DNA from 2 places in the Streptomyces sp. NPDC005775 genome. Region 2 is predicted to be linked to the other one. Evidence: predicted binding sites of a transcription regulator. Region 2 holds the regulator's gene; the other holds the start of a gene.
What was found. Region 2 encodes HrcA, which represses chaperone genes, less so after heat shock. Its sites were predicted from a motif close to TTNGCACTCNGNNNNNCNGAGTGCNAA; they were not measured.

Region 1 (3,410 bases), on a different contig from region 2:
TGACCTTGACCGGGTCGATGACGCCGGCCTTCACCAGGTCGCCGTACTCGCCGGTCGCGGCGTTGAAGCCCTGACCCTTGTCGAGCTCGGAGACCTTCGAGGTGATGACGTAGCCCTCGAGACCGGCGTTCTCCGCGATCCAGCGGAGCGGCTCGACGGCGGCGCGGCGCACGACCGCGACACCGGTGGCCTCGTCACCGGTCTTGCCGAGGTTGCCCTCGAGGACCTTGACGGCGTGGACCAGAGCGGAGCCACCACCGGAGACGATGCCCTCCTCGACCGCGGCGCGGGTCGCGGAGATGGCGTCCTCCAGACGGTGCTTCTTCTCCTTGAGCTCCACCTCGGTGGCAGCGCCGACGCGGATCACGCAGACACCGCCGGCCAGCTTCGCCAGGCGCTCCTGGAGCTTCTCGCGGTCCCAGTCGGAGTCCGTGGACTCGATCTCGGCCTTGATCTGGTTGACGCGGCCGGCGACCTCGTCGGACTTGCCGCCACCGTCGACGATGGTGGTGTCGTCCTTGGAGACGGTCACGCGACGGGCGGTGCCCAGCACGTCCAGACCGGCCTGGTCGAGCTTGAGGCCGACCTCCTCGGCGATGACGGTCGCACCGGTGAGGGTGGCGATGTCGCCGAGCATGGCCTTGCGGCGGTCACCAAAGCCCGGGGCCTTCACCGCGACGGCGTTGAAGGTGCCACGGATCTTGTTGACGACCAGGGTCGACAGGGCCTCGCCCTCGACGTCCTCGGCGATGATCAGCAGCGGCTTGGAGGCACCGGCCTGGATGACCTTCTCCAGGAGCGGGAGCAGCTCCTGGATCGAGCCGATCTTGCCCTGGTGGATCAGGATGTACGGGTCGTCGAGGACGGCCTCCATACGCTCCTGGTCGGTCACCATGTACGGGGACAGGTAGCCCTTGTCGAAGGCCATGCCCTCGGTGAAGTCGAGGTCCAGACCGAAGGTGTTGGACTCCTCGACGGTGATGACACCGTCCTTGCCGACCTTGTCCATCGCGTCCGCGATGAGCTCGCCGACCTGGGTGTCCTGCGCGGAGAGCGCGGCCACGGCGGCGATGTCGGACTTGTCCTCGATCGGGCGGGCGGTCGCGAGGAGCTCCTCGGACACGGCCTTGACCGCGGCGTCGATGCCCTTCTTCAGGGCGGCCGGGGACGCGCCCGCGGCCACGTTGCGCAGGCCCTCGCGGACGAGCGCCTGGGCCAGGACGGTGGCGGTGGTCGTACCGTCGCCCGCTACGTCGTTGGTCTTGGTCGCCACCTCCTTCACCAGCTGGGCACCGAGGTTCTCGTACGGGTCGTCCAGCTCGACCTCGCGCGCGATGGTGACACCGTCGTTGGTGATGGTGGGCGCACCGAACTTCTTGTCGATGACGACGTTCCGGCCCTTCGGACCGATCGTCACCTTCACCGTGTCGGCAAGCTTGTTGACGCCGCGCTCGAGGGCGCGACGGGCGTCCTCGTCGAACTTCAGGATCTTCGCCATGGAGCTGAACTGTCCTCTCAAAACAAAGAACTGCGCCCCTGCCGCCCGGCTAGTTATCTCGCAGGGGGCCAGGGGCGCAGAACAGAAGCAAACGTAAGGTGAATTACTTCTCGATGATCGCGAGCACGTCGCGGGCCGAGAGGACGAGGTACTCCTCGCCGTTGTACTTCACCTCGGTGCCGCCGTACTTGCTGTACAGCACGACATCGCCGGTCTTGACGTCGAGCGGAAGGCGCTCGCCGTTCTCGAAGCGGCCCGGGCCCACGGCCAGGACGACGCCCTCCTGGGGCTTCTCCTTCGCCGTGTCCGGAATGACCAGGCCGGAGGCCGTGGTCTGCTCGGCGTCGAGCGGCTGGACCACAATGCGGTCCTCGAGCGGCTTGATCGCAACCTTGGTGCTGGTCGACACGATCCGGTCTCCCCCTTCGGAGATCTCACGGGGTTATCAGTCTTGGGTGGCGACCAGGTGGGCCCGTCGTCGCGGGTGCCGGACCTGCTGGTCGCACAGTACTGCTGGCACTCTCCAGTGGGGAGTGCCAGCACTGAGACTATGACCGCGATTAGCACTCGGTCAAGCGGAGTGCCAATTCACGTCCCTCGTGGCGTCGGACTCGTGGCGTCAGAAGGGGGCGCCCTCCGTGAGGCTGCGCCCGTGAAACGTTCCGGTCACCGGCTCGCGCACCCCGCGACCGCGGTCCCGGACGCCCCGCCGTGCCGCGCCGGCCGCCCGTCCGGCCACCAGTGGTGGACCGACGCTCGCACCCGGGAACCGCCGGCCGCCGCAGGGCCGCCGCAGGCGACGACGACCATCGCCCCCGGCGCGCCGTGATCACCGCGCACCGCGGCGGACCCAGCCCCGTGACCGCCGGGCGGCGGGTTCACCCGCTGCGCCGCCTTCCGGCCCAGCCGTTCGATCGGGTCCACCGACTGCGCGCAGCCGGCGGTGGCGGTCAGGAGCGCACCGGCGGTCAGCAGCCCGGCCAGCAGCCGGCGCGCCCTCCTCATACGTAGTCCTCCAGGCGGGCCACGGCGTAACCCTTGTCCGTGATGACCTTCATGACGGACCGGATCAGGTCGGGCATGCTGCCCTTCCAGTCCTTCTCGCCCCGGAAGTGCGTGAGGATGATGTCGCCGGGATGCAGGTCCTGGTCCTCCTCCCGCCACTCCATGTGGTCGGGGAACGCCTCCGCCGCCCACAGCGGCACCGCCGTGATGCCGCAGGACTTGGCGATCCGCAGGGTGTCGCCGTTGTAGTTGCCGTACGGCGGCCGGAAGAGCCGGGGGCGCTCGCCGTACTGCTTCTCGAGGATCTCCTGCTGGTCGCAGATCTCGTGCTTCTGCTCGTCATGGGAGAGCCCGGGCATGTAACGGTGGTTCAGCGTGTGGTTGCCGAGGACGGCCCCGCGGACCTGGGCCTCCTTGAAGTACGTGTAGTTGTCGCGCACCAGGTAGTCGCTGAGGAAGGCGCTGTACGGGATGTTGAGGTCCGACATCATCTTCAGCAGCTCGGGGTCCTTGTCGTCCCCGTCGTCCATCGTCAGGAAGACGATCTTCTCCTTGGTGGGGACCGTGGTGAAGACCGGCGGCAGCGAGGCGTCACCGCCCTCGACCTCGAAGCCCTTGCGGGTGGTGATGTGCGGCTTCACGGCGGGCGGCGCCGGCGGTGTCAGCGGGGTGCTCGCCAGACCCCACTTCTTGGCGGCGACGGCCCGCGCGGCCCGGGCGCGGCTCGCCTTCTCGGCCTGCGCCGCCACGGAACCCGCCGCGCCCGCCGGGGGGCCGCCCGGCTGCCCGGCCTGCGCCGCGGCCGCGCGCCCGGGGTCGACGGGGGCACGGTCGCCGGTCTCGGCCGCACAGCCCGAGCCGACGGCTGCCACCAGGAGGGCGGCGAGTACCGCGTAGCCCGGGCGGC
Region 2 (3,410 bases):
GCCGGACTGGGTGCCCGGCCGGATGTCGACCTCCTCCAGTCCGTCGAGCGTCTCCAGCGGCACCTTGGTGCCGAGGGCCGCCGCCGTCATCGGGATGGTGACCGTGCAGTGCAGATCGTCCCCGCGCCGCTGGAACACGGCGTGCGGCAGCTCGTGGATCTCGACGTAGAGATCGCCGGCCGGGCCGCCGCCGGGGCCGACCTCACCCTCGCCCGCGAGCTGGATGCGGGTGCCGTTGTCGACACCTGCGGGGATCTTCACGGTGAGCGTGCGCCGCGAACGGATGCGGCCGTCACCGGCGCACTCCGGGCACGGGGTCGGCACGACCGTACCGAAGCCCTGGCACTGGGGGCAGGGCCGCGAGGTCATGACCTGGCCGAGGAACGACCGGGTGACCTGGGAGACCTCGCCGCGGCCGCGGCACATGTCACAGGTCTGGGCGGAGGTGCCGGGTGCGGCGCCCTCGCCACTGCAGGTCGTACAGACGACGGCCGTGTCGACCTGGATGTCCTTGGTCGTGCCGAAGGCCGACTCGGAGAGGTCGATCTCCAGCCGGATCATGGCGTCCTGGCCGCGGCGCGTGCGCGAACGGGGTCCGCGCTGCGACGACGTGCCGAAGAACGCGTCCATGATGTCGGAGAAGTTGCCGAAGCCGCCCTGTCCGAATCCGCCCGCGCCACCACCGCCTCCGGAGGCGGACAGCGGGTCGCCGCCGAGGTCGTAGACCTGCTTCTTCTGGGCGTCCGACAACACCTCGTAAGCGGCGTTGATCTCCTTGAACCGCTCCTGGGTCTTCGGATCGGGGTTCACATCCGGGTGCAGCTCGCGGGCGAGCCTCCGGAAGGCCTTCTTGATCTCGTCCTGTGAAGCGTCGCGGCGCACGCCGAGTACGGCGTAGTAGTCCGTGGCCACTTACGACTCCGCCAGGATCTGTCCGACGTAACGTGCCACTGCGCGTACCGCTCCCATCGTTCCGGGGTAGTCCATGCGGGTCGGTCCGACCACGCCGAGTTTGGCGACTGCCTCGTCGCCCGAACCGTAGCCGACCGCGACGACGGACGTGGAGTTGAGCCCCTCGTGGGCGTTCTCGTGCCCGATACGTACGGTCATGCCCGAGTCCGTGGCCTCGCCGAGCAGCTTCAGCAGCACGACCTGTTCCTCCAATGCCTCCAGCACCGGCCGGATCATCACAGGGAAGTCGTGCCCGAAGCGGGTGAGGTTGGAGGTGCCGCCGATCATCAGCCGCTCCTCCGTCTCCTCGACGAGGCATTCGAGGAGGATCGAGAGCACGGTGGACACGGTTCCCCGGTCCTCGCTCTCGAAGGCTTCCGGCAGGTCCTGCACCAGCTGCGGGACGTCCGCGAAACGGCGTCCCACGACCCGGCTGTTGAGCCGGGCCCGCAGATCGGCGAGAGAGGTCTCACCGAACGGCGCGGGGCAGTCGACCAGCCGCTGTTCGACCCGGCCGGTGTCCGTGATCAGCACCAGCATCAGCCGGGCGGGGGCCAGGGACAGCAGTTCCACGTGCCGCACCGTCGAGCGGGTCAGCGAGGGGTACTGCACGACGGCGACCTGCCGGGTCAGCTGCGCGAGCAGCCGTACGGTCCGTCCCACGACATCGTCGAGGTCGACCGCGCCGTCGAGGAAATTCTGAATGGCACGGCGCTCCGGCGACGAGAGGGGCTTGACGCCCGCGAGCTTGTCGACGAAGAGCCGGTAACCCTTGTCCGTCGGGATGCGTCCCGCGCTGGTGTGCGGTTGGGCGATGAAGCCCTCGTCCTCCAGCACCGCCATGTCGTTACGGACGGTGGCCGGGGATACCCCCAGCTTGTGCCGCTCCGTGAGCGCCTTGGAGCCGACGGGCTCCTCGGTGCCGACGTAGTCCTGGACGATGGCGCGCAGCACTTCGAGTCTGCGTTCGCTGAGCATCGCGCACACCTCCAGCTGTGTACCTCGGTGGTTCTCGGGCCGTTCCCGGGACTTCCCCTGGCACTCTGTACGTACGAGTGCCAGCAATCCCCCGGCCAGTGTACGGCGACGGGGTGGCCCCCTAGCAAGGGCGACCGGCCACGCTACCGCGAGACTGCGCAGGTCGTTGCCGATAGCGTCGTCGTATGGACGCCTCTTGGGAAGAGCTCGGGTGGGAGCGACTCGGACACGGGGTGGGCCGTCGACGCCTTCCGGTGTGGGACGCCACGGTCGCCCTGGTGGCCGGGACGGACGGAGTGCTGCTCTGTGACACCGGGTCGTCACTCCGTGAAGCGGTCGAAGTGCGCCGCCAGGCGCAGTCCCTGCTCGGTACGAGGGTGACGCATGTCGCACTCAGCCACCCCCACTTCGACCATGTGCTGGGCACGGCAGCCTTCGCCGGGGCACAGGTGTACGGCACGGCCGGCCTGGCGGATCTGCTGCGGGGCGGGGCGGACGAGATGTACGCCGACGCGGTGCGGCAAGGTCTGCCCGAGCACGATGCCGCCGAGGCCGCCGATGTGCTGGTGGCGCCCCGTCATGAGGTGTGCGGCGCATGGACGCTCGACCTGGGCGGCGGGCGTGAGGTGCTGCTCGTGAACGCCGGTCCGGGGCACAGCGGCCACGATCTGGCGGTGCTGGTGCCCGGCGTCTCCGGTTCGCCCGCGATCGTGTTCTGCGGCGACCTGGTCGAGGAGTCCGGGGAGCCGCAGGCGGGCCCGGACGCCTTCCCCGCGCGCTGGCCGGCGGCCCTGGACCGGCTGCTGGCGCTGGGCGGCGAGGACGCGCTGTACGTGCCGGGGCACGGGGCGGTGGTGGACGCGGCGTTCGTACGGGCCCAGCGCGATCAGTTGGCTGCCCGGTTCGGCGTGTCGTAGCCCGCTCGCCGCTTATCGTCGTCCGATGCGCAGCTACCAGCCGGACCTGACCCCGCCGTGGAAGAAAACCGCCCCCGCTCCCGAGGTCCCCGCCGATCCCGATCTGGTCGTGGAGGAGGCCGTCACCGGTTTCTGCGGTGCGGTGATCCGGTGCGAGAAGACGGCCGAGGGTCCGACGGTGACCCTGGAGGACCGCTTCGGCAAGCACCGGGTCTTCCCGATGACGCCGCGCGGCTTCCTGCTGGAGGGCCGGGTCGTCACGCTGGTGCGCCCGTCGGCGGGCGGCCCGGCTGCGGGGCGCGCCGCCCGTACGGCCTCCGGCTCGGTGGCGGTACCCGGGGCGCGGGCCCGGGTGGCCAGGGCCGGGCGGATCTATGTGGAGGGCCGGCACGACGCCGAGCTGGTGGAGCGGGTCTGGGGCGACGACCTGCGCATCGAGGGCGTGGTCGTGGAGTACCTGGAGGGCATCGACGATCTGCCCGCGATCGTGCGGGAGTTCTCGCCGGGTCCGGACGCGCGGCTCGGGGTGCTGGTCGACCATCTCGTACCGGGCTCCAAGGAGTC

Region 1: groES (co-chaperone GroES) is a predicted target of HrcA. The motif match lies at 2,059-2,085, and genes of this name have one in related genera.

The regions. Positions count from the first base shown of each region.
Region 1 covers NZ_JBIAIU010000010.1:293,344-296,753, forward strand. The annotation lists gene groL (chaperonin GroEL) at 1-1,498, opposite strand, end outside; gene groES (co-chaperone GroES) at 1,602-1,910, opposite strand; gene ACFYPA_RS23940 (hypothetical protein) at 2,165-2,503, opposite strand; gene ACFYPA_RS23945 (polysaccharide deacetylase family protein) at 2,500-3,410, opposite strand, start outside.
Region 2 covers NZ_JBIAIU010000004.1:288,254-291,663, reverse strand. The annotation lists gene dnaJ (molecular chaperone DnaJ) at 1-912, opposite strand, end outside; gene hrcA (heat-inducible transcriptional repressor HrcA) at 913-1,929, opposite strand; gene ACFYPA_RS11660 (MBL fold metallo-hydrolase) at 2,115-2,846, shown strand; gene ACFYPA_RS11655 (DUF3097 domain-containing protein) at 2,872-3,410, shown strand, end outside.